DNA from 2 places in the Streptococcus sp. D7B5 genome. Region 2 is predicted to be linked to the other one. Evidence: riboswitches for the same ligand, from Rfam matches in the RefSeq annotation. Region 2 holds a riboswitch; the other holds the start of a gene.
The links. Region 2 has a riboswitch for thiamine pyrophosphate ahead of thiD (bifunctional hydroxymethylpyrimidine kinase/phosphomethylpyrimidine kinase). Riboswitches for the same ligand answer to the same signal wherever they lie in the genome.
Positions count from the first base shown of each region.

Region 1: another riboswitch for thiamine pyrophosphate. It lies ahead of P8P68_RS07350 (thiamine-binding protein); the one in region 2 lies ahead of thiD (bifunctional hydroxymethylpyrimidine kinase/phosphomethylpyrimidine kinase).

Region 1 is NZ_CP121467.1:1,496,351-1,508,139, forward strand. Features, by position in the region: gene P8P68_RS07335 (CHAP domain-containing protein) at 1-167, shown strand, start outside; gene P8P68_RS07340 (SIALI-17 repeat-containing surface protein) at 284-3,271, shown strand; gene polA (DNA polymerase I) at 3,401-6,034, shown strand; TPP riboswitch at 6,138-6,240, shown strand; gene P8P68_RS07350 (thiamine-binding protein) at 6,311-6,601, shown strand; gene P8P68_RS07355 (ABC transporter permease) at 6,564-7,322, shown strand; gene P8P68_RS07360 (ABC transporter substrate-binding protein) at 7,361-8,368, shown strand; gene P8P68_RS07365 (ABC transporter ATP-binding protein) at 8,368-9,096, shown strand; gene P8P68_RS07370 (FctA domain-containing protein) at 9,337-11,789, shown strand, end outside.
Region 2 is NZ_CP121467.1:99,026-110,814, forward strand. Features, by position in the region: gene P8P68_RS00470 (hydroxyethylthiazole kinase) at 1-633, shown strand, start outside; gene thiE (thiamine phosphate synthase) at 626-1,258, shown strand; gene thiD (bifunctional hydroxymethylpyrimidine kinase/phosphomethylpyrimidine kinase) at 1,306-2,097, opposite strand; TPP riboswitch at 2,182-2,280, opposite strand; gene P8P68_RS00485 (CopY/TcrY family copper transport repressor) at 2,464-2,859, shown strand; gene P8P68_RS00490 (cupredoxin domain-containing protein) at 2,870-3,241, shown strand; gene P8P68_RS00495 (heavy metal translocating P-type ATPase) at 3,251-5,473, shown strand; gene spxB (pyruvate oxidase) at 5,686-7,461, shown strand; gene P8P68_RS00505 (VOC family protein) at 7,520-7,867, shown strand; gene P8P68_RS00510 (LapA family protein) at 8,033-8,377, opposite strand; gene P8P68_RS00515 (SemiSWEET family transporter) at 8,704-8,964, shown strand; gene P8P68_RS00520 (6-phospho-beta-glucosidase) at 9,096-10,535, shown strand; gene manA (mannose-6-phosphate isomerase, class I) at 10,655-11,599, shown strand; gene P8P68_RS00530 (sodium-dependent transporter) at 11,641-11,789, opposite strand, start outside.

The DNA.
Region 1 (11,789 bases), 570 kb from region 2:
GAACTTGGTATTACTTAGAGGAATCTGGTCGGATGAAAGCTAGTCAATGGTTCCAAGTCTCGGGTAAACATTACTATGTCGATGCTTCGGGAGCCTTAGCTGTTAATACGATTATTGATGGCTACAGACTAGACAGTGATGGGGTAAGAATAGGAAGTGTTTCTTAAACATTATACAAGCTTTCTTCTTGTTGATAAAATTTTAAAATGGATATCGAATTAGTTGACGTTCTTTGAATAGTATAATATAATAACATTAAAAACTATAAAAGGGGCTTTGTCTAATGGACAAGAAGAAAGTTATTTTAACAAGTTTAGCAAGTGCAGCTGTATTGGGTGCTAGTGTACTCGTTTCACAGCCTTCAGTAGTTAAGGCAGATGAAGGGAAAGCAGAAGAGCAGGCAGTTGCTCCTGCACAACCACAAGCTGGAACAGAAGGGGAGAGCGGTGCTCAAACTGAAAAGGGATCAGAAAACGCTAGTCCAGCTAATCCTGGTGCGACAAATCCAGCTAAAATGACCAAAGAAGAGTTGATGAAGGCTTTGGATGAACTTGAGGAACAGGCTATTAGTGATATTAAGGATAAGGAAGCGATTGAGGACAAAGAGGATGCAGCTGAAGCTGTGAAGGAATATATCGGTAAGATGTATATTTCAGATACTCTTGAGTCTGGAGAGCTTAGCTTAGATAATATCATCGCTGAATTGCCAGAAGGTGCAGAAGATAAGGCTGTGGTAACAGGTCCTGAAGTTCAAACTAATAAAAAATTATCTACTGAGGAGAAGGCTCTACTAGACCAGGCTGAAAAAGATGCCAAAGAACAAGTTTCTCAAGCGACGGATGCTCTGGTTCAAGCCCTAGAATCTCTTGAAAATGCTGTAATTGAAGATATTAAAAAAGACGCTTCAATCACCGATAAAGAAACGGCCATCAAAGAAGCCAAAGAAGAGATTGGTAAAGAAAATCTTTTGAAGGCTATCGCAGATGAGGATTTGGAGATTGGTGATGTTATTGTAGACTGGCCAGCAGATACAAGCGAGCATAAAACAGTAGCTGAACCTGTATCAGAATTCACAGATGAAGACCAAGCTAAGTTAGATGAAGCTGATAAAGAGGCTCAGGTTGATGCAGCCAAAGTTCGCTCAGATCTAATCGCTACCTTAGAAAAAATTGAAAAATCAACCATAGATGACATCAACAAGGATGCCACTATCACTGATAAGGAAGCAGCGATCAAGGCGGCTAAAGAAGTGATTGGCAAGGACGGCATCTTGAAAGCTATCGAAGAAGGCGACATTGATGCCTCAGACTTGTTAGATGATTTCTTAGCAGAAGACAGTGACCAGGTAACACCAGCCGAAGCGATGAGCCAAGAAGATTTCTCAAGTCAAGACCAAGCAAAACTCGCTGCAGCGGACAAGGAAGCGGCTGAGGAAGCCAAGAAAGAGGAAGAAGCTAAGCAAGCAGCGGAAGAAAAAGCTCACAGCGAATTGCTTTCAACGCTTGAAGGTATCGAAAAATCAACCATCGACGACATCAACAAAGATGCTACTATCACTGATAAGGACGCGGCGATCAAAGCAGCTAAAGAAGTGATTGGCAAGGATGCTATCTTGAAAGCTATCGAAGAAGGCGATATCGAAGCGTCCGACTTACTGGCAGATTTCTTGGCAGAAGACAGCGATCAGGTAACACCAGCCGAAGCAAAAACTCAATCTCAACTTTCAAGCCAAGACCAAGCTAAACTCGCTACAGCCGACAAGGAAGCAGCGGAGGAAGCAGCAAAAGTTCGCTCAGATTTAATCGCTACCCTAGAAAAAATTGAAAAAGAGACCATCGACGACATCACCAAGGATGCCACTATCACTGATAAGGAAGCAGCGATTAAGGCGGCTAAAGAAGTGATTGGCAAGGACGGCATCTTGAAAGCTATCGAAGATGGAGATATTGAAGCATCTGACTTGTTAGATGATTTCTTGGCAGAAGACAGCGATCAGGTGACACCGGCCGAAGCGATGAGCCAAGAAGATTTCTCAAGCCAAGACCAAGCTAAACTGGCTGCAGCCGACAAGGAAGCAGCAGAAGAGGCAGCAAAAGTTCGCTCAGATTTAATCGCTACCTTAGAAAAAATTGAAAAAGAGACCATCGACGACATCAACAAAGATGTCACTATCACTGATAAGGAAGCGGTGATTAAGGCAGCTAAAGAAGTGATTGGCAAGGACGGCATCTTGAAAGCTATCGAAGAAGGTGACATTGATGCGTCAGATTTGTTAGATGATTTCTTGGCAAAAGACAGCGATCGGGTGACACCGGCCGAAGTGAAGAGCCAAGAAGATTTCTCAAGTCAAGACCAAGCTAAACTCGCTGCAGCCGACAAGGAAGCAGCAGAAGAAAATAGTAATGCGAAAAAACTTGAGCTGAGTAAATTAGAAGAGCAAGTTGCTAAGATTAAAGCGCAATTATCAAGTTTACAAGTTTCTGGTGACAAGAATAGTCAAGTCAAAGACTTGCAACAAGCTTTAGCAGACTATGAGGATGCTATTAAGACTCTAAGTAGTGTCATGTCAGCTGTTCTTGAAATTGAAGACTTTAAAGGTGGGGTGAACGCAGTAGAAGCTGCAACTGCAGAGTTGCCAGAATACAAGCAAGGTGCAAACGCGGTAGAAGCTGCTGTAAATGAACTCCCAGCCTATGCAGAAAGTGGCGCTCCAGTCGTAGCGAACGTTCCAGCTTACGGAGAAAGCGGTGCCCCAATAGTAAACAATGCTCTGCCTTATGCAGAAAGTGGCGCTCCAGCCGTAGCGAATGTTCCAGCTTACGGAGAAAGCGGTACACCAATAGTAAACAACACTCTGCCTTATGCAGAAAGTGGCGCCCCAGCCGTAGCAAATGTTCCAGCTTACGGAGAAAGTGGTATACCAGTAGTAAACAACACTCTGCCTTATGCAGAAAGCGGTGCCCCAACCGTAGCAAATGTTCCAGTTTATGCAGAAAGTGGTGCTCCGGCAGTGACTACTATTCCAGCCTATGCTGAAAAGATTGAACCTGCAGTAAATGAAGTTCCGGAATACACTGGCAGTGTAGCTCCTTTGGCTACAAACCCTACTCTTGGAACTGAACAAGATCGTACCTACAAAGCGCCTGCAGCAACAGATGAGCAACTCCTTCCAAATACAGGAAGCAAAGATGCTTCAGCAGTCGCATCGTTAGGATTTGTTGGTCTCCTTCTTGGTTTGCTACCATTTGCAAAGAGAAAATTAAACAAATAAATCGCATGAAATCAATAAAAGAAAAGGATTTGAATAGTCCTTTTCTTTTTTATGGTGAAATAGGGATAAGTCCGCGTTTTTCAGCTCTTTCCGATGGTATTTTTCCTTGCTTTCCTTTATAATGGGTGTATGGACAAGAAAAAATTATTATTAATTGATGGATCTTCTGTTGCTTTTCGGGCTTTTTTTGCGCTCTATCAGCAGTTGGATCGTTTTAAAAATGCTAATGGCCTTCATACCAATGCAATCTATGGCTTTCAACTCATGTTGAATCATGTCTTAGAGCGGGTTGAGCCCAGTCATGTTTTGGTAGCCTTTGATGCAGGAAAGACGACTTTCCGAACAGAGATGTATGCAGACTACAAGGGTGGCCGTGCTAAAACTCCAGATGAGTTTCGTGAGCAATTTCCCTTCATTCGTGAGTTGTTAGATCATCTTGGGATTCGCCATTATGAGTTGGCCCAGTATGAAGCTGATGATATCATCGGGACTCTAGGTCGTTTGGCTGAGAAGGATTCTTTTGATGTGACTATCGTTAGCGGAGATAAGGATTTGATCCAGTTGACGGATGAGCATACGGTGGTTGAGATTTCCAAGAAAGGTGTGGCTGAGTTTGAGGCCTTTACACCAGACTATCTCATGGAAAAAATGGGCCTCACACCAGCTCAGTTTATTGATCTTAAGGCTCTTATGGGGGATAAGTCTGATAATATCCCTGGCGTCACGAAAATCGGTGAAAAGACGGGTATCAAGCTCTTGCTGGAACATGGTTCGCTTGAGGGTATTTATGAAAATATCGATGGGATGAAGGCTTCTAAGATGAAGGAAAATCTCATCAATGACAAGGAACAGGCCTTTTTGTCTAAAACCTTGGCGACCATTGAGACTCAGGCACCGATTGAGATTGGTCTTGATGATTTGGTCTATAATGGCCCAGATGTGGAAAATCTCGGGAAATTCTACGATGAGATGGACTTCAAACAGCTCAAACAAGCTCTAAATGTTTCGTCAAAGGATGCGCCTGAGAGCTTGGATTTCACTATCGTTGACCACGTCAGTCAAGACATGCTGAGCGCAGACTCCATCTTCCACTTTGAGCTCTTTGGGGAGAATTACCATACAGATGACTTGGTTGGTTTTGCTTGGTCCTGCGGAGATAAACTTTACGCTACAGACAAACTTGAGCTCTTGCAGGAGCCGGTTTTCAAGGAATTTTTAGAAAAAACACCTCTGAAAGTGTATGACTTTAAGAAAGCGAAGGTTCTTTTAAATCGCTTGGGTTTGAACCTCCAGGCACCTGCTTTTGACAGTCGTTTGGCAAAATACTTACTCTCAACAGTCGAGAACAATGAAATCTCAACTATTGCGAGTCTCTATGGCCAGACTTATCTGACTGATGATGAGACTTTCTACGGTAAGGGGGTCAAGAAAGCCATCCCTGAGAGAGAGAAATTCTTGGAGCATTTGGCTCGCAAGGTTGCTGTATTGGTTGAGACGGAACCGGTTTTACTTGAAAAACTCAGTGAACATGGGCAGTTAGACCTTCTCTATGACATGGAGCAACCTCTGGCTTTTGTCCTTGCCAAGATGGAAATCGCTGGAATTACAGTCAAGAAAGAGACCTTGCTTGAGATGCAGGCTGAAAATGAACTTGTCATTGAAAAATTAACTCAGGAGATTTATGAACTGGCTGGTGAGGAGTTTAATATCAATTCCCCTAAGCAGTTGGGCGTGCTTCTCTTTGAAAAGCTCGGTCTTCCTCTGGAATATACCAAGAAAACCAAGACAGGTTACTCGACAGCTGTGGATGTGCTAGAGCGTCTAGCTCCCATTGCTCCGATTGTTAAAAAAATCCTAGACTACCGTCAGATTGCTAAGATTCAATCTACCTATGTGATTGGTTTGCAAGACTGGATTTTGGATGATGGCAAGATCCACACGCGCTATGTGCAGGATTTGACTCAGACTGGGCGTCTGTCTAGTGTAGATCCAAACTTGCAAAATATTCCTGTGCGTTTGGAGCAAGGCCGTCTCATTCGTAAGGCTTTTGTGCCTGAGTGGGAGGATAGCGTTCTTCTTAGCTCGGATTATTCGCAGATTGAGTTGCGCGTTTTGGCGCATATCTCTAAGGATGAGCACTTAATCAAAGCCTTCCAAGAGGGAGCAGATATCCATACCTCGACGGCCATGCGGGTCTTTGGAATTGAACGCCCTGAGGATGTGACTCCAAATGATCGTCGCAATGCTAAGGCCGTCAACTTTGGAGTGGTTTACGGAATTTCAGACTTTGGTTTGTCTAATAATCTGGGCATCAGCCGTAAAGAGGCTAAAGCCTACATCGACACTTACTTTGAACGCTTCCCAGGTATTAAAAACTACATGGATGAAGTGGTGCGTGAGGCGCGTGATAAGGGTTATGTAGAGACTCTCTTCAAGCGTCGTCGTGAGTTACCAGATATTAATTCGCGCAACTTTAACATTCGTGGTTTTGCAGAGCGGACAGCTATCAACTCTCCTATCCAGGGATCTGCAGCAGATATTCTCAAGATTGCAATGATCCAGCTAGACAAAGCTCTAGTGGAAGGTGGCTATCAGACCAAGATGCTCTTGCAAGTGCATGATGAAATCGTCCTCGAGGTTCCGAAATCAGAACTAGCAGCCGTCAAAGCTCTAGTGAAACAAACCATGGAAGAAGCCATCCAGCTCAGTGTTCCCCTTATCGCAGATGAAAATGAAGGGGCAACATGGTACGAGGCTAAATAAGAAAGTTATGAAAGAGTTTGAAACATTTGCCTTCAAGCTCTTTTTCATGATTTTCTGTAAGCAGTTTCCTTGACTTTTCCTTGTATTTGCGTTACTATATTTCCATATAAGATATGGGAGTCTGTGTACAGTCTGAGAGGAAGTGTTAAACTTCGACCGCACCTGATCTGGGTAATGCCAGCGTAGGGAACGATACTTAGCCGAATTCTGCACCTTTTCCATATATGGAAGGGGTTTTCTTTTTGTCAAAAGGAAACCTGAGAAAAGGAGGTTTTTATGAAAGCAAGCATTGCCTTGCAAGTCTTGCCCCTATCGCAGGGGGTTGACCGAATTGCTATTATCGATCAGGTTATTACCTATCTGCAAGCTCAGTCCGTGACCATGGTAGTGACACCATTTGAAACGGTCTTGGAAGGGGAGTTTGATGAGCTCATGCGTATTCTCAAAGAAGCGCTTGAAGTGGCAGGGCAGGAAGCAGATAATGTCTTTGCCAATGTCAAAATAAATGTAGGAGAGATTTTAAGTATTGATGAGAAACTTGAAAAGTATACTGAGACGACACATTAGTCTATTGGGTTTTCTAGGAGTCTTGTCAATCTGGCAGTTAGCGGGAATATTCAAACTTTTACCCAAGTTTATCCTGCCAACCCCTTTTGAAATTCTCCAGGCCTTTGTTCGTGACAGAGAATTTCTCTGGCACCATAGCTGGGCGACCTTGAGAGTGGCTTTGCTAGGTCTAGTCTTGGGAGTCTTGATTGCCTGTCTCATGGCTGTACTTATGGATAGTTTGACTTGGCTCAATGACCTGATTTACCCTATGATGGTGGTTGTACAGACCATTCCGACCATTGCCATAGCTCCTATCCTGGTCTTGTGGCTAGGTTATGGGATTTTGCCCAAGATTGTCTTGATTATCTTGACGACAACCTTCCCTATCATCGTCAGTATTTTAGATGGATTTAGGCACTGTGACAAGGATATGCTGACCTTGTTTAGTCTGATGCGGGCAAACCCTTGGCAAATCCTGTGGCATTTTAAAATCCCGGTCAGTCTGCCTTACTTTTATGCAGGTCTGAGGGTCAGTGTCTCCTACGCCTTTATCACAACAGTGGTATCTGAGTGGTTGGGAGGTTTTGAAGGTCTTGGTGTTTATATGATTCAGTCTAAAAAACTGTTTCAGTATGATACCATGTTTGCCATTATTATTCTGGTGTCGATTATCAGTCTTTTGGGTATGAAGCTGGTCGATATCAGTGAAAAATATGTGATTAAATGGAAACATCCCTAAGATAAGGATGTTTTAGAAAAAGAAAAGAGGAAGTGAAAATGAAGAAAACATGGAAAGTGTTTTTAATGATTGTAACAGCTCTTGTAGCTGTCGTGCTTGTGGCTTGTGGCCAAGGAACTGCTTCTAAGGACAACAAAGAAGCAGAAGTTAAGAAGATTGACTTCATCCTAGACTGGACGCCAAATACTAACCACACAGGGCTATACGTTGCCAAGGAAAAAGGTTATTTCAAAGAAGCTGGAGTGGATGTTGATTTGAAATTGCCACCAGAAGAAAGCTCGTCTGACTTGGTGATCAATGGCAAGGCGCCATTTGCTATCTATTTCCAGGACTACATGGCTAAGAAATTGGAAAAAGGTGCAGGCATTACTGCTGTTGCCGCTATCGTTGAGCACAATACATCAGGAATCATTTCTCGTAAATCTGACAATGTAAGCAGTCCCAAAGACTTGGTTGGCAAGAAATACGGAACCTGGAATGACCCAACGGAGCTTGCTATGTTGAAAACCTTGGTAGAATCACAAGGCGGAGACTTTGAGAAGGTCGAAAAAGTACCAAACAACGACTCAAACTCCATCACACCAATTGCCAATGGCGTTTTTGACACCGCTTGGATCTACTACGGTTGGGATGGTATCCTTGCCAAATCTCAAGGCGTAGATGCTAACTTCATGTACTTAAAAGACTATGTCAAGGAGTTTGACTACTACTCACCAGTTATCATCGCAAACAACGACTATCTAAAAGACAACAAGGAAGAAGCTCGTAAAGTCATCCAAGCCATCAAAAAAGGCTACCAATATGCTATGGAACACCCAGAAGAAGCTGCAGATATCCTCATCAAGAATGCACCTGAACTCAAGGAAAAACGTGACTTTGTCATCGAATCTCAAAAATACTTGTCAAAAGAATACGCAAGCGACAAGGAAAAATGGGGACAATTTGACGCTGACCGCTGGAATGCCTTCTACAAATGGGACAAAGAAAATGGTATCCTTAAAGAAGACTTGACTGACAAGGGCTTCACTAACGAATTTGTAAAATAATGACAGAAATTAGACTAGAACACGTCAGCTATGCCTATGGCGATGAAAAGATTTTAGAGGATATCAACCTACAGGTGACTTCAGGTGAAGTCGTTTCTATCCTAGGTCCAAGTGGTGTTGGAAAGACCACTCTCTTTAACCTAATCGCTGGGATTTTAGAAGTCCAGTCTGGGCGAATTGTCTTGGACGGTGAAGAAAATCCCAAGGGGCGCGTGAGTTATATGTTGCAAAAGGATTTGCTTTTGGAGCACAAGACGGTGCTTGGCAATATCATCCTGCCCCTCTTGATTCAAAAGGTGGATAAGGCAGAGGCTATTGCTCGAGCGGATGACATCCTTGCGACCTTCCAGTTGACAGCTGTACGGGACAAGTATCCTCACGAACTCAGTGGAGGGATGCGCCAGCGTGTAGCCTTGCTCCGGACCTACCTTTTCGGGCACAAACTCTTTCTTCTAGACGAGGCCTTTAGTGCCTTGGATGAGATGACCAAGATGGAACTCCACGCTTGGTATCTGGAGATTCACAAACAGCTACAGCTGACGACCTTGATCATCACGCATAGCATCGAAGAGGCCCTTAATCTTAGTGACCGCATCTACATCTTGAAAAATCGTCCTGGGCAAATTGTTTCAGAAATTAAACTAGATTGGTCCCAGAACGAAGACAAGGAAGTCCAAAAAATTGCCTACAAACGGCAAATATTAGCAGAATTGGGATTAAATACTTAGATCCTTAGAACAATATTATATATTAAGTCCAAGCAAGAACCCTGCTTGGATTTAATTGTTTCAAAGCTTATGCGGACGCGGGATTGGCTGACTTATCCATCTATCTGATAAGTTAATATAAAAATTAGCACATTATAGTTGACATACTGTTATAGACCTGTATAATATAATTGAACCATTATAGACAATAAGGAGGATAATGTGGTGAAAAAGAGAACTAGTAAACTCTTTCGTGGCTTGATGGCCTTGCTACTGGTTGTGTCGGTCTTTTTGCCTGCACTAAGACTTAATGGAGTAGTTAGTGCTGCCGAAAAAACTGAATCAGAGTACACTTTGACTACAGAGCCGACGATTAATACGAACCGATTAGTCGATCATGCCAAATATGGAGAAGGTAAGTTCTATCTTAAAACAACTTACGCATTCCCAGACAATGTAACTCTGAATAACGGTGATTTCATGGTTTATCACGTTCCAAATGAGTTCAAAATCGAAGTAGATTCTAGTACAGATTTGAAAGCTCCGAACGGTGAAACGATTGCAAAACTGACAACAGAGAAGGCAACGAATACTGCTAAGATTACAGTAACAAACGAAGAGTACTTTAAGAAGTTTAATGAGAACAAACAAATTGTTGCATCATTTACTGTAGTATGGGCAGACCATGTTGAAAAGAATAAGGAATATGAAATCAACATTCCTGGTGCAGGAGTTTACCATTTGACTCGTATCGTTCCAGACGTTGACCCAACTGGATTTACTAAATGGGGAGTTCAAGACTCAGACGATCCTAACTATGTAAACTGGCGTATCCGTGTTAACCGCTATGCAAAATCTTACACTGGTGTAAATATCCAAGATACTATTCCTGATGGACAAGTTCTTGCAAGTGAAATCACTGGTTACTACTTCCCAGACTGGGAAAATGGTTACGGAAGAACAAAATTGGATAGTGCTCATGTCCAAGTAACAGATAAGAACCATTTCTCAATTACACCTAATGGTGATGGAACTCTTGATCATAAAGGTTTGTTCATCCTATACCGTACTCGTTTGACTAAACCAGTTGACCAAGTTACTAAACGTGTACTAAATAACGTGTCGGTAACTACAAACGAGGAAGCTCAACCAATTGATTTTGAAGGTTTTGCACCAATTACCACAACAGACGGTATTGGTGGAGGTGCCAAATCGGATGAGGTTGCTCTAGAAGTAACTAAGAAACTTGAAGGTAAAGCTCTTGAAAAAGATGCATTTAGTTTCCAACTTCTAGATGACAAAGGTAATCTTTTACAAACTGTCAAAAATGATGAGAATGGTAAAGTGAAGTTCGAGGCAATCAAATACAAAGAAGCAGGAACTTTTAAATATACCATTAAAGAAGTTAATGATAACAAACCTGGATACACTTATGATGCGAACGTCCTTAAAGCGACTGTAACAGTAGAAGATGTTTTGGGTGAAAAATTAGCGAGCGTCAAATTTGAAGATTCTAAGAAAGAATTTACAAACACATACGCTGCTAAAGAAGCAAAACTTCAACTTGAAGCTAAGAAAGTCTTGAACGGTAAAGCTATCGAGGCTGGCCAATTTGAATTTGAGTTGAAAGAAAACGGAGCAGTTCTCCACACTGTTTCAAACGATGCAAACGGTAAGATTCAATTCCCAGAACTTAAGTTCACACAAGAAGAAACCCGTACATTTACTATCGCTGAAAAAGCAGGTGATGTAGCCGGAGTTGAATACGATCCAAATGCTTATGAAGTAAAAGTAGTCGTTAAAGATAACGGTCAAGGTCAACTTGTTGCAACACCAGATACAAAGAACATTACTTTCACGAACGTTTATAAAGCTAAACCAGCAAAACCTATTATCATCACAGCTACTAAAGTCTTGAACGGTAAAGAGCTTGAAGCTGATAAATACGAATTCGAACTTAAAAAAGATGAAGAAGTCGTTGCGACAGCTAAAAACGCTGCAGACGGAACTGTTACTTTCAAAGAAATTGAGTTCGCAACAGCAGGTGACTACACTTACACTATCACTGAAAAAGCAGGTAGCGAAAAAGGTGTGACATACGATACTGCTAAACACGAAGTTAAGGTAAAAGTTACAGATAACGGCCAAGGTCAACTTGTTGCAGCTGTTACAGGTAACAACCCAACCTTCACCAACACTTATAAAGCAGCTACAACAAGTGCTACTATCACGGCTACTAAAGTCTTGAATGGTAAAGCTCTTGAAGCAGGTAAATATGAGTTTGAACTTAAAGAAGGTGACAAAGTAATCGGAACAGCGACAAACGCAGCAGACGGTACTGTTACTTTCGAAGATATCAAGTACGCAGCAGCAGGCAACCACACATACACTATCACTGAAAAAGCAGGTAGTGAAGCAGGTGTGACATATGACACTGCTAAACACGAAGTTAAGGTAGCAGTTACAGATAACGGTGCAGGCCAACTTGTTGCGACTGTAACTGATAACAACCCAACTTTCACCAACACTTATAAAGCAGCTAAAACAACAGCGACTATCACAGCTAAGAAAGTCTTGGATGGTAAAGCTCTAGAAGCTGACAAATATGAGTTTGAACTTAAAGAAGGTGACGAAGTAATCGGAACAGCTAAAAATGCTGCAGACGGTACGGTTACTTTCAAAGATATTGAGTACAAAGAAGCAGGCGACCACAC
Region 2 (11,789 bases):
CTCTTTATCAATTTGGGGCATTTGTCAGCCGAGAAGGAAAAAGCAATCCGTAGGGCAGCTTCTTATGCAGACCAAGCTTGTCTCCCAATGGTAGTAGATGCGGTTGGCCTAGCAGCATCTCCCATTCGAAAGACCTTAGTCAGAGATCTTTTAGAATACAAGCCCACAGTCCTTAAAGGGAATATGTCGGAAATCCGAAGTCTTGTTGGTTTAAAGCACCACGGAGTTGGAGTTGATGCTAGCCATAAAGATCAAGAAACTGAGGATTTACTTCAAGTCTTGAAAGACTGGTGTCAGCTTTATCCTGGTATGTCATTCTTAGTAACTGGACCTAAGGACCTCATAGTTTCAGAGAATCAAGTTGCTGTATTGGGAAATGGCTGTGACGAATTAGACTGGATAACGGGGACAGGAGACCTGGTTGGAGCCTTGACTGCCGTTTTTCTCAGCCAAGGAAAGACTGCCTTTGAAGCTTCGTGCTTAGCGGTTTCTTATCTCAATATTTCTGCTGAGAGAATTCTTGTTCAAGGAATGGGATTGGAAGATTTCCGCTTTCAAACTCTCAATCAGCTCTCTCTTCTAAAAAGAGATAAAAATTGGCTAGATGCTATCAAAGGAGACTTTTATGAATAGAGAAGCACTCAGACTATATCTGGTAACCAATCGCTACCAAGATTCCTTGGAAAACTTTCTTGAAAAAGTCGAGACGGCCTGCCGTTCAGGTGTTACCATCATCCAACTACGAGAAAAAAATCTCACCACCAATCAATACTATCAACTGGCAAAACAAGTCAAGGAAATAACCGATGCCTATCAGGTCCCCTTGATTATCGATGATCGTTTGGATGTTTGTCTCGCGGTTGATGCTGCTGGGTTGCATATAGGCGACGATGAACTACCAGTTTCGGTTGCCCGCAAAGTCTTGGGTCCTGAAAAAATCCTCGGTGTCACTGCTAAAACAGTAAAAAGGGCTCTTGAGGCGGAAACATCGGGTGCGGATTACTTGGGAACAGGAGCCATTTTCCCAACTACGACCAAAGAAAATGCACCCATCACCCTGATTTCAACCTTGAAAACAATTTGCCAAACGGTCGCCATTCCAGTAGTTGCTATCGGAGGCCTGACGTCAGAGAATATTGACCAACTTGCTGAAACTGGTATAGCAGGGGTAGCCGTTGTCCGTGATTTGATGCAGGCAGAAGATATAGAAGCAAAAACGCAAGCTTTTTTAACAAAGCTAGATGACATTATTTCCTAATCAAAAACTCTCTAATTCCCTTATAGTGGGAACTAGAGAGTTTTTTCTTAATCTTTAAAGCTTGTATGGTTGACTGGGCCAGAACCATGACCGAGTTGAGGGGCGTCTTGGATGGCTTTTGTGATAAAGGCCTTGGCCTTATCGACTGCCTGATAAAGGGTCTTCCCCTTGGCTAGTTCAGCCGTAATCACTGCAGCAAAAGTACATCCAGTACCATGGGTGTGACAGGTTTGAATTCGTGGACTTTCCCAGACAAATTGTTCCTCCTTGGTAAAGAGGAAATCCTTGGCACCACCTTCAAGATGACCACCTTTGATAACTACAGACTGAGGACCAAATTCTTTTAAAATCAGGCGACCAGCACGCTGCATGTCTTCTGGATCATGGATTGAAAAACCAACAATCTCTTCTGCTTCAGGAAGATTGGGAGTGATAATGGTTGCAAGGGGAAGTAGGTTTGTTTTTAGGAAGCTTCTCGCACTGGTATCAATCAGGGTGTCCCCACTCGTAGCGACCATAACAGGGTCCAGCACATAGGGACAGTCCAGCTTTTTAAGGTAGGGTTGGATGATCTCCATGATCTCAGTAGTTGCCAACATACCAGTTTTCACAGCCTGAGGTTTGATATCCGAAAAGACACTCTCCAATTGAGCTTCCAGCATTTGGTTGGAGACGTGCTCGATTAATTGAACACCTCTGGTATTTTGAGCGACAAGGCTGGTGACAACGGCCATTCCATAGACATCTCTCGCTTGGAATGACTTCAAATCAGCCATAATGCCAGCACCGCCACTAGGGTCAGTTCCTGCAATGGATAGAGCAACGGGTAAATAAGTCATCTAAAACCTCCCAACCAACTGAAGTTTGTATTCTCAAGAACAAGCTAGTCTGTTTGAGGAAAGCAATAGAAGACTAGCTAGTCCTCATTATCATTTCCACTTCCATCAGCTAGCATTACCTAGATTGAGTCAAAGGGATATAACAGTCGTTAATCTCAGCTTTACGCACCCCTAGTGGTTGTTTTCTTTTTTCTACAGTATAGCATATTTTTATAGTTTATATAGTGAAATTTGACTGCAAATCTCTCGTTACAGGATTAGAATTCTATTTTTCGAAAAAATAATAAAAATTATAGTTGACAAATGTAGATTTTGAGAGTATACTAATAACTGTAATCGACAAATGTAGATTTAGGAGGTGTGATGATGCAGATTTCAGATGCAGAATGGCAGGTCATGAAGATTATTTGGATGCAAGGAGAGCAGACCAGTACGGATTTGATCAGGGTTCTGGCGGAGCGGTTCGACTGGTCCAAGTCGACCATTCAAACTCTTTTGGCTCGTTTAGTTGAGAAAGAGTGTCTGACAAGGAAAAAAGAAGGCAAGTTCTTTGTCTATTCAGCCCTTTTAACTCTGGACCAGAGTCGAGACTTGCTTGTCCAAGATATCAAAGACAAGGTTTGTTCTCGTAGGATTAAGAACTTGTTGGCTGATTTGATTGTGGAATGTGATTTCACTTTGGCTGACTTGGAAGACTTAGAAGCTGTGATTTCTAAGAAGAAATCAAGCGCTGTAACAGAAGTAAGATGTAATTGTATGTAAAGGAGACGTCATGTTAAATAGTATTGTAACCATTATTTGTATTGCCCTTATCGCGTTTATCTTGTTTTGGTTTTTCAAAAAGCCTGAAAAATCTGGACAAAAGGCCCAGCAAAAAAAGGGTTACCAAGAGATCCGAGTGGAAGTCATGGGGGGCTATACGCCTGAGTTGATTATTCTTAAAAAATCAGTGCCAGCCCGCATTGTCTTTGACCGCAAGGACCCTTCACCCTGTCTAGATCAGATCGTCTTTCCAGATTTTGGTGTGCATGCGGATCTTCCTATGGGTGAAGAGTATGTAGTGGAAATCACACCTGAGCAGACTGGAGAGTTTGGCTTTGCATGTGGTATGAACATGATGCACGGCAAGATGATTGTAGAGTAGGAGGAGACTATGACAGAAATTGTGAAAGCAAGCCTAGAAAATGGCATTCAAAAAATCCGTATCCGAGCTGAAAAAGGCTATCATCCAGCTCATATTCAGCTTCAAAAAGGGATTCCGGCTGAGATAACTTTTCATCGTGTGACGCCATCAAACTGTTACAAAGAAATCCTTTTTGAAGAAGAAGGTATCTTGGAACCAATCGGCGTGGACGAGGAGAAGACAATTCGTTTTACGCCTCAAGAGTTGGGGCAACATGAATTTTCATGTGGCATGAAGATGCAAAAGGGAAGTTATACCGTAGTTGAGAAGACTCGAAAATCTTTGTCACTTTTGCAACGTTTTTGGATTACTAGTATTTTTACTCTTCCTCTTGTGTTTCTCATGGTTGGGATGTTGACAGGCAGCATTAGTCACCAAGTCATGCATTGGGGAACCTTTCTAGCCACAACACCCATTATGCTAGTAGCAGGTGGTCCCTATATCCAAAGCGCTTGGGCCAGCTTTAAAAAGCACAATGCCAATATGGATACCTTGGTGGCTCTGGGAACTCTAGTGGCCTATTTCTATAGCTTAGTTGCCCTCTTCGCTGGTCTCCCCGTTTACTTTGAAAGTGCTGGATTTATCCTCTTCTTTGTTCTTTTGGGAGCCGTTTTTGAGGAAAAAATGCGAAAAAATACTTCCCAAGCTGTGGAGAAATTACTGGACTTGCAGGCTAAAACTGCAGAAGTCTTGCGTGAGGATAACTATGTTCAAGTCCCCTTAGAGCAAGTCAAGGTAGGTGACCTGATTCGAGTACGACCAGGTGAAAAGATTGCGGTTGATGGGGTCGTAGTAGAAGGTGTGTCCAGTATTGATGAATCCATGGTGACAGGTGAGAGCCTGCCGGTAGACAAGACAGTTGGAGATACCGTCATTGGCTCCACTATCAATAATAGCGGAACACTGGTTTTTAAAGCAGAAAAAGTTGGTTCAGAGACAGTTTTGGCTCAGATTGTGGACTTTGTGAAGAAAGCCCAGACTAGCCGAGCACCAATTCAGGATTTGACGGATAAGATTTCAGGGATTTTTGTCCCAGCAGTCGTCATTTTAGCGATTCTGACTTTTTGGGTTTGGTTTGTCTTACTTGGGGCTAGCTTTGTGACTTCTCTGCTTTATGGGGTGGCAGTTTTGATTATCGCTTGTCCTTGTGCCTTGGGACTCGCAACACCAACGGCTCTCATGGTGGGAACTGGGCGTAGTGCCAAAATGGGCGTTCTCCTCAAGAATGGAACCGTCTTACAGGAAATCCAGAAAGTCAAAACTCTCGTCTTTGATAAGACAGGAACTTTGACAGAAGGAAAACCAGTGGTAACAGATATCATTGGCGATGAGACAGAAGTACTTGGCTTAGCAGCTTCTTTAGAAGAAGCCTCTCAGCACCCACTGGCTGAGGCCATTGTCAAGCGAGCGACTGAAACTGGACTTGAGATTCAAACTGTTGAAAATTTCCAAGCCCTTCATGGAAAAGGTGTTTCAGGGCAAATAGCTGGGAAACAAGTCTTGCTTGGAAATGCTAAAATGCTGGATGGGATGATCATTTCAAGCACTTATCAAGAAAAACTAGAAGAACTAGAAAAAGAAGCTAAGACAGTTGTCTACTTGGCTGTTGACAATGAAATCAAAGGCTTGCTTGCCCTGCAAGATATCCCCAAGGAAAATGCCAAGCTAGCCATCAGTCAGCTGAAAAAACGTGGACTTAAAACAGTCATGCTGACAGGGGATAATGCTGGCGTGGCGCGTGCTATTGCCGATCAGATTGGAATCGAAGAGGTCATTGCAGGTGTCTTGCCAGAAGAAAAAGCCCATGAAATCCATAAACTACAATCAGCTGGGAAAGTGGCCTTTGTTGGTGATGGTATCAATGACGCTCCTGCCCTCAGTGTAGCAGATGTGGGGATTGCTATGGGAGCTGGAACAGATATTGCCATCGAGTCAGCAGATTTGGTGTTGACAACTAATAACCTCCTAGGAGTGGTTCGTGCCTTTGACATGAGCAAGAAAACCTTCAATCGAATTCTGCTCAATCTTTTCTGGGCCTTTATCTACAATGTCGCCGGAATTCCGATTGCAGCAGGAGTCTTTTCAGGAATTGGTCTCGTTCTCAATCCAGAACTGGCTGGTCTAGCCATGGCCTTTAGTTCTGTATCTGTTTTAACCAGTTCACTCATGCTAAACTTTAGTAAAATAGACTAAAAGCGAGCTTGCTCGCTTTTTATTATAAAACAGTTATATAAAACGTTTTCAAACTGTACTGTAATAGAGAATAAGAACTTCTGAGCACATTCTTAGGAGACCCAAAACAAATGTGGTAAAGTAGTAGAGTAAAAATTTGCTGAAACGTTTCCAATTAGTATATGAAAACGGGTTTATCAAGTTTTAAAAATATTTGAAGGAGAGTTATCATTATGACTCAAGGGAAAATTACTGCATCTGCAGCAATGCTCAACGTATTGAAAACATGGGGCGTAGACACCATCTACGGTATCCCATCAGGAACACTCAGCTCATTGATGGACGCTTTGGCTGAAGACAAAGATATCCGCTTCTTGCAAGTTCGCCACGAAGAAACAGGTGCTCTTGCAGCGGTCATGCAAGCTAAATTCGGTGGCTCAATCGGGGTTGCAGTTGGTTCAGGTGGTCCAGGTGCGACTCACTTGATTAACGGTGTTTACGATGCAGCTATGGATAACACTCCATTCCTTGCTATCCTTGGATCACGTCCTGTTAACGAACTCAACATGGATGCCTTCCAAGAATTGAACCAAAACCCAATGTACAACGGTATCGCTGTCTACAACAAACGTGTCGCTTACGCTGAGCAATTGCCAAAAGTAATTGACGAAGCTTGCCGTGCTGCAGTTTCTAAAAAAGGTCCAGCTGTTGTTGAAATCCCAGTAAACTTCGGTTTCCAAGAAATCGATGAAAACTCATACTATGGTTCAGGTTCATACGAACGTTCATTCATCGCTCCTGCTTTGAACGAAGTTGAAATTGACAAAGCTGTTGAAATCTTAAACAATGCTGAACGCCCAGTTATCTATGCTGGTTACGGTGGTGTTAAAGCTGGTGAAGTCATTACTGAATTGTCACGTAAAATCAAAGCACCAATCATCACAACTGGTAAAAACTTTGAAGCCTTTGAATGGAACTACGAAGGTTTGACAGGTTCTGCTTACCGTGTTGGTTGGAAACCAGCTAACGAAGTGGTCTTCGAAGCAGACACAGTTCTTTTCCTTGGTTCAAACTTCCCATTTGCTGAAGTTTACGAAGCATTCAAGAACACTGAAAAATTCATCCAAGTTGATATCGACCCTTACAAACTTGGCAAACGTCACGCCCTTGACGCTTCAATCCTTGGTGACGCAGGTCAAGCAGCGAAAGCTATCCTTGACAAAGTGAACCCAGTAGAATCTACTCCATGGTGGCGTGCAAACGTGAAGAACAACCAAAACTGGCGTGATTACATGAACAAACTCGAAGGTAAAACTGAGGGTGAATTGCAATTGTACCAAGTTTACAATGCAATCAACAAACATGCTGATCAAGACGCTATCTACTCAATCGACGTAGGTGACACTACTCAAACATCTACTCGTCACCTTCACATGACACCTAAGAACATGTGGCGTACATCTCCACTCTTTGCGACAATGGGTATTGCCCTTCCTGGTGGTATCGCTGCTAAGAAAGACAATCCAGATCGCCAAGTATGGAACATCATGGGTGACGGTGCATTCAACATGTGCTACCCAGACGTTATCACAAACGTTCAATACGACCTTCCAGTTATCAACGTTGTCTTCTCAAATGGTAAATATGCCTTCATCAAGGACAAATACGAAGACACAAACAAACACTTGTTTGGTTGTGACTTCCCTAATGCTGACTATGCGAAAATCGCTGAAGCTCAAGGAGCTGTTGGATTTACAGTTGATCGTATCGAAGACATCGACGCAGTTGTTGCAGAAGCTGTTAAATTGAACAAAGAAGGTAAAACTGTTGTGATCGATGCTCGCATCTCTCAACACCGTCCGCTTCCAGTAGAAGTACTTGAATTGGATCCAAAACAACACTCAGAAGAAGCAATCAAAGCCTTCAAGGAAAAATACGAAGCAGAAGAACTCGTACCATTCCGTCTCTTCTTGGAAGAAGAAGGTTTGCAATCACGCGCAATTAAATAATTCCTTCGTGGAACTTAAAAAGATCGGAGCAATCCGGTCTTTTTATGGAGTATAGTAAATGAATTTAAATCAATTAGATATTATCGTTTCAGATGTTCCACAAGTCTGTGCTGACTTGGAGCGTATTTTGGATAAAAAGTCCGATTATGTTGATGACAGTTTTGCTCAGTTTACGATTGGCAGTCACTGTCTGATGTTGTCCCAAAATCATTTGATTCCTTTGGAAGATTTTCAGTCAGGAATCATTCTTCATATTGAGATTGAGGATCTAAATCAGAATTACCAACGGTTAAAAGAGATCGGTGTCGAGATTTTACACGGTCTTTGTGAAACGGATTGGGGAACAGAGTCCTTATTAGTTAAAGGGCCTGCTGGTCTAGTGATTGATTTTTATCGTATGAAGTAGGTAATTCTATTATCAAATTTTTTATCTAAACATTCTTGGAGTGAAACTTAAAAAGATCGGAGCAATTCGATCTTTTTTGTATTTATGCGACTTTCAGTCCGTCTCGCTCCGTTAGGTGCGAGACAAAAAACCACCCGTTTTCACGGGTGGTTATGATTTCTACACTTATTGTTTGGCTTCCTGTTTTAATTGTTGCACCTGTTCCTCGTACTGGACAAGCTCCCTGTCTTTTATATTGATAGTCGCTTCTGCTTCAGCAATGCGGCTTCTCAGATCTTGAGTCTTGTTATGGTGATAGCTAATACCAATAGCACTACCAGCAATGATCCCGATTACTAGACAAGTAAAAATCACCAAAATCAAGGGAGCAGATAGTTGTGTAAAGACAAGACTGACAGTTACTGTTTGACGATTGAGTAGACCAAATGAGATCACAATGACTAATAAGCTCAAACCGCCAATTAGATAAGCCTTATCTTTCAGTGACAATTCATTAAATTTTTTTAGCATAAGTTCCTTTTCTCCTGACTATGTTGATAGAAAACTACACACCATTTAGGTATTAACAAAATTCATTTTACTAGAAAATTTCGATACTGTCAATAATTTCTAACGGCTTATTTACCATCAATCAATCGATTCATTGAAAAGGAGTATTCATTTTCTAATATTTGATTGAGTAAACAGAACGGAGCAATTCGGTCTTTTTTCTGTTCCCTCTTTCTTATAACAAGATTGTGATAGTTTATATCTTTATAACAAAAGTTTTAAAGACTTGATTGTTTTGAAAGAATATTTTAAAATAAGATTCAGTAAAAATGAAAGAGGTTTTGAAAATGTCTGAAAAACAAATGAAAATTTTAGGTTGGGTAGCGACCTTTATGTCTGTTATGATGTATGTGTCTTACTTCCCACAAATTATGAACAACCTGGCTGGTCAAAAAGGGAACTTTATCCAGCCCTTGGTTGCAGCCATCAACTGTAGTCTCTGGGTTTACTACGGTCTTTTCAAGAAAGAAAGAGATATTCCACTTGCGGCTGCTAATGCACCAGGTATCGTTTTTGGCCTAGTAACGGCTATCACAGCTTTGATTTAAAAAGAAGACTGGTTTCAGTCTTTTTTTCGTATATATAAAAGTAAGTTTAGTGCTATTATTATCCAGAGGGTTCCAAACTTTTTGCCTCCTTTTTAGTATAATAGAAGTAATAAATCAATCGAGGTAAAGTGATGACAGAAATACTACAATTTCCAGAAGGATTCCTCTGGGGTGGTGCTACGGCAGCTAATCAATGTGAGGGTGCTTATAATCAAGATGGCCGTGGTCTTGCTAATGTGGATGTGGTACCGATTGGTCCAGACCGTGAGGCTATTATTACAGGTCAGAAAAAGATGTTTTCGTTTGAGGAGGGCTATTTTTACCCAGCAAAGGAAGCCATTGATATGTACCATCATTACAAGGAAGATATTGCGCTTTTTGCAGAAATGGGATTTAAAACCTATCGACTTTCCATTGCTTGGACTCGGATTTTTCCTCAAGGTGACGAAGCAGAGCCAAATGAAGTTGGTCTAGCTTTTTATGAGGATTTATTTAAGGAATGCCACAAGTATGGAATTGAACCACTGGTGACCATCACGCATTTCGATTGCCCCATGCACTTAATTAGGGAGTACGGTGGTTGGCGCAATCGTCGTATGTTGGACTTTTACGCAAATCTCTGTCACACCCTCTTTACCCGTTACAAGGGCTTGGTCAAGTACTGGCTCACCTTCAACGAAATCAATATGATTCTGCATGCCCCCTTTTTAGGAGCTGGGATTTGTTTTGAAGAAGGAGAAAATCAAGAACAGATCAAATACCAAGCAGCCCACCATGAGCTGGTAGCCTCGGCTATGGCGACTAAAATTGCTCACGAAATTGATCCAGAAAACAAGGTGGGATGTATGTTGGCAGCAGGACAATACTATCCCAACACTGCCCATCCGAGAGACTACTGGGCAGCTATGGAGGAAGACCGTAAGAGTTACTTCTTCATTGACGTCCAAGCGCGTGGGGAATACCCAAACTATGCCAAGAAACAGTGGGAGCGTGAGGGGATAGAAATTGAAATGACGGCAGAGGATTTGGATTTGTTGAAGAATCACACTGTTGATTTTGTTTCCTTCTCTTACTATGCGAGTCGAGTGGCCTCAGGCGATCCAGAAGTGACGAATCTGACCGCTGGAAATGTCTTTGCCTCTATCAAAAATCCTTATCTAGAATCCTCTGAATGGGGTTGGCAGATTGACCCACTGGGGCTTCGTATCACCCTCAATGCTATCTGGGATCGTTATCAAAAGCCTATGTTCATCGTAGAAAATGGCCTCGGTGCTATGGACACGCCAGATGAAAATGGATACGTAGCAGATGACTATCGGATTGCTTATCTAGAAGCCCACATCAAGGCTATGCGAGATGCTATTTACCAAGATGGCGTTGAATTGCTTGGTTATACGACTTGGGGTTGTATAGATCTGGTTTCTGCTGGAACAGGCGAAATGAACAAGCGTTATGGTTTTATCTATGTGGATCGTGATAATGCAGGTCAAGGAAGTCTCAAACGGAGCAAGAAGAAATCCTTCTACTGGTACAAGGATGTCATTGCCAGCAATGGTGCAAGTATTAAGTAGAGCACATTTGTTCACTATTTTTATAAAATCTTCTCCCTACTTTATAAGATGTGAAAAAGAGTTCAATTAGACCTGGCTTTTTGCTATAATGAAGTGAGAAAAATAGACAGGAGATCAAGATGTCAGAACCATTATTTTTACAATCAGTTATGCAAGAAAAAATCTGGGGTGGAACCAAGCTACGTGATGAGTTTGGCTACGACATTCCAAGTGAAAAAATCGGAGAATACTGGGCTATTTCAGCCCACCCAAATGGAGTTTCAAAGGTCGCTAATGGGCGTTTTGAGGGAACAGACCTAGCTACTTTGTATGCGGAACACCGTGAATTGTTTGGTAACCGTCCAGAACCTGTGTTTCCACTGTTGACCAAGATTCTCGATGCCAACGACTGGCTCAGTGTCCAAGTTCACCCAGACGATACCTATGGACTAGAGCACGAAGGCGAGTTAGGGAAAACAGAGTGTTGGTACATCATCGCAGCAGACGAAGGTTCAGAGATTATCTATGGCCACAATGCCAAATCAAAAGAAGAACTCCGCCAGCAAATCGAGGACAAGAACTGGGATACCTTGCTGACAAAAGTTCCAGTTAAAGCTGGAGATTTCTTCTATGTACCAAGCGGAACCATGCACGCTATCGGGGCGGGTATCTTGATTCTTGAAACCCAGCAGTCTAGCGATACCACCTACCGTGTTTATGACTTTGACCGCAAGGACGACAAGGGCAACTTGCGTGAACTTCACCTTGAAAAATCCATCGATGTTTTAAACATTGGAGAGCCTGCCAATAGCCGTCCTGTAACTATCAAAGCAGATGATCTACGTTCCACTCTCCTTGTGTCTAATGACTTCTTCGCAGTTTACAAGTGGGAAATCACTGGAAAAGTTGACTTTAAAAAGACAGCAGACTACAGTTTGTTTAGTGTCTTAGCTGGTCAAGGTCAGCTTACTATTGACGGGAAAAACTATCCAATCCAAAAAGGTAGCCACTTTATCCTACCAAGTGATGTTGAAGCTTGGACCCTAGAAGGGCAAGGTTTGGAATTGATTGTTAGCCATCCATAAAAAAAGAAAGGGCCTGAGTTTACTACTCAAGTCCTTTTTGATTACATAAATTGGGCGATAAAAACCACAATGATGATAATAGGAATGATGAAACGAAGGAGGAAAAGCCAGACTTGGAAAAGTCCTTGTTTCCATGCTCTTTCATCAAGATGGAGTTCCTCCTTAGCATGAGCCTTCTTAAAGATGTAGC